Regions from separate parts of the Shewanella sp. NKUCC06_TVS genome, predicted to be linked through region 1. Evidence: riboswitches for the same ligand, from Rfam matches in the RefSeq annotation. Region 1 holds a riboswitch; the other holds the start of a gene.
What was found. Region 1 has a riboswitch for thiamine pyrophosphate ahead of thiC (phosphomethylpyrimidine synthase ThiC). Riboswitches for the same ligand answer to the same signal wherever they lie in the genome.

Region 1 (3,188 bases):
GAGATGATGTCGATAGTGCTTTGCTGATTTCGGCCACATCGCCAGAAGGTGAGACTTTTATCGCATTTGATCATCACCTCGGTGAACTGGATGCTGCTCAAACGCCTGTTTTTACCACTAATGCGGAGACATTAGCGTTCAATAGCGATGCAGGTCATTCAGCCTCTAAGCATGACACCCAAGCTATAGACCAAGAGCAAGCCCAAGATTTAGTACTGCAAGAAATCCGTGCTAAACATCAACATCAACATAAATTGGTTCCTGAGTCTGAATCCAAACCTGAACTGTCTAGGACAATACAAACTAGTGCTCAGGGATTGGGTACGAGATCAGTTTTGCGTGCTCGTCAGCCATATTTCAAAGAATTAAGTCTGTTATTTTTCGTACTCTTAGTGCATGTGTGTTTATTTTTACTTATCTGCATTTTGTGGCGTCCGCAGCTAAATCCCTTTGGATTGAAGGAAATAGAAAGCCGTGGCCCTAAAGTGGCAGCGATCAAGGCTTACTTTATTTATGCTCCCGCGGTAGAGAAAGCCGAAACCTCAGAGTCCGAAACTGAGATCAAGGCCGAGGATAAGACTGAAGCGACAAATTCTGTTACGCCTACAATTGTTCCCACACCTCAAACTCAAGTGAAGCCTCTGCCAATACTTGAAAAGGTCATGCCTGAAACAATAGCACCCGAAAAGGCCGTCTCTGAAAAAGTAGAGTCGGAAAAAGCAAACCCAGATACGGTTAAACCGGACATCACTCAATCGAGCCAATCTCAATTAAAGAAAACTCAATCAATTGCCCCAAGTGAAGTTCAACCCACTGAAGCGATGGCAAAAAAACCAACTAATACGCTTGATACCACAGAAATAAAGCCGCAGCTTGGCGCTAAGAGCTCGCCCGCAGCAGAAGGTGAGAGCACAATAGCGACAAGCTCAAGCATGAGTTTATTCACGCAGCAATATTTTGAACGTCAGCGCGAGCAAGCGCTCGATGATCTCGTGATTGAACAGGCCGATAAGTTCACCCGGAAATCGAATATGAGTGAAATGAGCCCAGAGATGGAGGTGCTATTTGTCCCTAACGCCGATGATTTCGGTGGCACAACGAGTCTAGATTTACCCTTAGACCCAAATCGTATTGTGCGTAAAGGAGATACTTGTTATCGCGTGGTACAAGTCGGCACTCAAGTTAATCCTTACGCCGAAAATTTAGGCTTCTCATTTGACTGCAGTGGCAAAAAAATCAATCAAGCTATTGATGATGCCATTCAATCTCAATTAAATAAAATGATGCTCAAACCCCATAAATAGTGACTTTCTTTTATGATCTATTTTCATGCTAGTTATAACTTTTTTAGTTTTATTTAATTTAATCAATTAAAAACAATGAATTATGAATCTTTATTTTGGATTGGTAGTTAAGGTTTTTAATTGCTTTTTTCCTTGTTTGTTGCTGCCGCTTCTGTCTATACTGCGCACTCATCTTGTCGGAGTGCCTCTTGGCTGAGACCGTTTATTCGGGATCCGTTGAACCTGATCAGGTTAAAACCTGCGAAGGAAACAAGCGTAATAACACATATTAAATCGCCAAAATAGACGGCTTGAACACCTGTTAACTCAGCAGTGTTTTAAGCCTTAATGTTGAGATTTAATTGTTATTGAGCAGGGTAACTCAATTTTTGAAGCCAGTGTTGGCCACAAAAATTGATTGCCATGCCCAGCTATCAACAACTCAATTCTCCAGACAAGCAACTCCATTTTTTAACGTGAGATTGCTTATGTCCAGTTCAAACCCAAACCCAGCTGTAGCTGCCAATGCTATAGAAATCACAGCGCCAGAATCGACAATCCCTAATAAATCGACAGTGGCTAATAAATCGGCTGAGTCTAGTCAATCAATCGTGCCTAAGGCGCCGAGTCGCCGCGAAACCCGTGCGCAGGCCCAAGCCTTTATTGATACGTTAGCGCCACTGCAACATCCTAATTCACAAAAGATTTACCTCGAAGGCTCTAGTGCCGATATTCGCGTTGGTATGCGACAAATTATGCAGACGGATACGCTGGTGGGCGGTACAGATGATGCGCCTATCATGGAAAAAAATCCGCCAATCCGCGTGTATGATTGCGCCGGACCTTATTCCGATCCTGAGGCCGACATCAATGTGCGCCTCGGCCTTGGTAAATTAAGACAAAACTGGATCCTAGCCCGCAACGATACAGAGCAATTACCCTGCGCTACATCGGATTTTACCCAACAAAGGCTCGCCGATGACGGTTTAGACCATCTGCGTTTTGAGGCAGGTTCGAGTGCGATTGTCCGCCCACGCAGAGCGCTGCAGGGCAAACGCGTCAGTCAATTACACTATGCCCGTCAAGGGATTATCACTCCCGAAATGGAATATGTGGCGATCCGTGAGAATATGGCACTTGCGCAAGTACAGGATGAAATCCTCAATCGTAAAGCCAAGGGCGAAGCCTTTGGTGCCTTAGTTGGTGAACCGATTACCGCCGAATTTGTCCGCGCCGAAGTTGCCCGTGGCCGCGCGATTATTCCGCTGAATATTAACCATCCCGAAGCCGAACCTATGATCATCGGGCGTAATTTTCTGGTGAAAGTGAACGCCAATATCGGTAATTCTGCGGTGACGTCTTCCATCGAGGAAGAAGTAGAAAAGCTCGTCTGGTCTACCCGTTGGGGCGCGGATACTGTCATGGATTTATCCACGGGTCGTTATATCCACGAAACCCGCGAGTGGATCATCCGTAACTCGCCAGTGCCCATTGGCACAGTGCCGATTTATCAAGCGCTGGAGAAAGTGAACGGCGTGGCAGAGGATTTAACCTGGGAAGTGTTCCGCGATACCTTGATTGAACAAGCTGAGCAAGGTGTTGATTACTTTACTATTCATGCTGGTGTGCTGCTGCGTTATGTGCCGATGACGGCTAAACGTGTTACTGGGATCGTTTCTCGCGGCGGTTCAATTATGGCCAAATGGTGCCTGAGTCATCACAAGGAAAACTTCCTCTACAGCCATTTTCGTGAGATCTGTGAGCTTTGCGTCGCCTACGATGTATCCCTGTCTTTAGGCGACGGTATGCGTCCCGGATCGATTGCCGACGCCAATGATGCTGCCCAGTTTGCAGAGCTTGAAACCTTAGGTGAGCTAGTCAAAATCGCGTGGGAATACGACGTAC
Region 2 (3,188 bases), on a different contig from region 1:
AGCCATCAGTTCTTTCTTTGAACGTATTATCGGATTACAAACAGTGATGTATGTGATTCCTTTGCTTTACGCAGCGATATTTATGCTATTGATCGTTTCAAGTCGGATGAAATCGGCTATGGAACAACACTCGCCATCGGTAAGTTAATTTACCTGTGCATCCATCCCACACTCGGTTGTTAAATTAAGTCGAGTGTGGGTTATGTTGAAAGCGGTTATATGCCTGCTTCAACAAATTTCTTGAGTGCGTTGAGATCACAAATCCGAATGCCATCTTTTTTCCGCTCAATTAAGCCTCGTTCCTCAAGATTTTGTAGCGCCCGACGGTAGACTCGGTCGGTAGTGCCAAATCGTTCAGCCTCTAAATAGCGTTTACTAAAGCCATCTACGGGCAAGTCATTTAAGTATTCATGGTAAATATCAAATGCCACGTTATAACTGATAGGATAGAGCAGTCGCCGAGTAAAAATATCCACTGTGTCTTGGTAGTCAATCGCAATTGCACTAGCGAAAAATAGCGCGAGTTGAGGATGTTGACCGAGGCAATGTTGCAGTTTTTCAGCGCTAATCAACATGATTTCTAAGGGTTCACTGGCAATAATGTCTAGTTGACAGTGGTACTGGGTGAAGAACTCCATTTCGCCAAACAGTTGTGAATCACAATCAATAGTACCTAATTGAAAACACCGACCATTTCTCGCGGTATGACCGAGTGATACTCGACCTTGCTTCACCAATACAAGTGATGCCATCGCTTCCCCCTGCGTCATGAGGTGAGCGCCTTTTTTGAGCATTTTTATTTCGCTGATACAGCTAAGTACAACCGCTTCAATAAGTGGATAGTCTTGCTCCCATCGCTGGCTATAACGTCCTTTCGATAAAGGTTTTAGCTGCATCGACTATTGTCCTCTTACTGTGTTCGAAATTGCGACCTTCTATAGCATTATCATGATAGGCGGTCAAATGGACGAAAGGATTTAGGCTGATACTAAAGACATTTTCATCATACGAAGTGAAGGGCAGTGGTTTTCGCGACATTTAATTGAATCGCAGAGATAAGAGTGCCCACTTTTTATTTCCGTCATGTATACTAGGCGCCGCCAAGGGGTGTTTGTTGTGCATTAATGTTACTCTGATTTTAACGTTGACGGCTGCAAACTGAGATGTCATCTGACGAACCCTTAGAACCTGATCCGGCTAATACCGGCGTAGGAATGGGCCAATTAACAGCACACTTCTGAATCGCTTATTCGTTGCCGGATCTCAAACATTATATTTGAGGTCCTATGTCAAACCGTAAAACGTCAAACCATCAATCCCCATTTTCAACCGTATCGCCAAGCTTATTTTTAGCCCGAGCGCCGCTGGCATTAGCCATCGCCGCAGCGCTGAGCACCCCTGTTTTTGCACAAACCGACGCTATCGATAAACCCGATCCCAGCACTGAGATGGAAGTCATGGTGGTGACGGCGGATTTTCGCAGCTCAAGTTTAGAAAAAATGCCTTCAAGCATTACCGTTATCGACAGTCAAAAAATTCAAGATGAAAGTGCGCAACACTTTGAAGATCTGCTTAATTCTATCGCCAATTTTAACTGGTCAGGTGGAAGCTCTCGGCCGAAATATTTTCAAATTCGCGGTGTAGGGGAACAGGAACAATACCAAGGCGCACCTAATTCTTCCGTGGGTTACATCATAGATGATATCGATTTATCCGGTATTGGTATGGTGTCGAGCATGTACGATTTACAGCAGGTCGAAGTGCTTCGTGGACCGCAGGGGACGCGTTACGGCGCGAATGCTTTAGCGGGACTGATTTATCTGAAGAGTAACGATCCAACTGATGTGTTTGAGCATGGCGGCGAAGTGTCGTTAGGCGATGATGATTTGCGCACTTTTAGTGGTTTCAGTTCTGGCCCATTAACGGATTCTGGCAAGCTGCTTTATCGTGTGTCAATGCAGCAACATCAGCAAAATGGTTACCACGATAACCTGTATTTAGGCCGTGATGATACCAATGGTCGCGATGAATTCAGCGGCCGCGCTAAGCTGCGCTGGTATGCGACAGATGATTTGCAGTTTGATTTAACTGTGCTGCATGCCGATTTTGATAATGGCTATGATGTGTGGAGTTTAACCAATTCACCAACTCAGACAACATCGGATCAACCGGGTGTTGATAGTCAGCGCACCACAGGCGCGGGTTTTAAAGCGACCTATTCTGGCGCAGAAAACTTCGAATTAACTTCGTTAACCTCTTTTGCCAATACCGATCACCATTACAGTTACGATGGCGATTGGGCTAACTCAGAATATTGGGCCTCTAAGCAATGTAATGATGACAATGGCAATCTGGCGCCGTGCCAATACGATTATTTTTGGGATAAAACGGGTCAGCGTAAAACCGCGTCGCAGGAGTTTCGCCTAAGTTCTACCGAGCAGGGCCGTATTTTTGCAGAGAGTACTGATTGGTTGCTTGGTGTGTATGCCATGAATCTGAAAGAAGATAACCAATTGTATTCTGAATACAATACTTGGCCGGATGAAGTCTTAGACTCAGAGTATGAAGCGACAAACTATGCACTGTTTGGCCAGCTTGATACGGATTTGGGCTCAAATTATGCTTTATCTGTGGGTCTACGTTTAGAGCGTCGCAACAGTCATTACTCTGATACGAATAACGATAATTTCGACCCGAGCGAAACCATGTGGGGCGGTCATATTGCTGTGAGTAAAGTGCTGAACGACTCACACAATGCTTATATCCGAGTCGCACGCGGTTACAAGGCGGGCGGTTTCAACATGACTTTGCCCGTCGAATTGAACGATAAAAAAGAGTTTAGTACTGAGACGCTCTATAACTATGAAATCGGCCTTAAATCCCATTGGTTAGCTGGACTTATCGATACTAATTTGGCGCTGTTCTATATGGACAGACAAGATCAACAGGTGGCTGCATCACAGCAAGATCCCGATAAACCACAGCGTTTTATCTTGTTCACTGAAAATGCAGGCAGTTCGAATAACTATGGCGCTGAGTTAGATGCAACCTGGTATGCCACGGATAATCTGCAAGTTTACTCAAGCTTAGGTTGGTTAGAAACGGCCTACGGTGACTACCAGTATCAGGATAAATATGGTACTGAGGTGGATTTAACTGGCCGCGATCTGGCCCATTCTCCACATCTT

Region 2: linked by a shared signal. The riboswitch ahead of KO531_RS05105 (TonB-dependent receptor) and the one ahead of thiC (phosphomethylpyrimidine synthase ThiC) in region 1 are both predicted to bind thiamine pyrophosphate.

The regions. Positions count from the first base shown of each region.
Region 1 is NZ_JAHKQX010000005.1:258,845-262,032, reverse strand. Features, by position in the region: gene KO531_RS08050 (hypothetical protein) at 1-1,304, shown strand, start outside; TPP riboswitch at 1,472-1,570, shown strand; gene thiC (phosphomethylpyrimidine synthase ThiC) at 1,772-3,188, shown strand, end outside.
Region 2 is NZ_JAHKQX010000003.1:282,348-285,535, reverse strand. Features, by position in the region: gene tsgA (MFS transporter TsgA) at 1-148, shown strand, start outside; gene KO531_RS05110 (Crp/Fnr family transcriptional regulator) at 216-896, opposite strand; TPP riboswitch at 1,094-1,232, shown strand; gene KO531_RS05105 (TonB-dependent receptor) at 1,287-3,188, shown strand, end outside.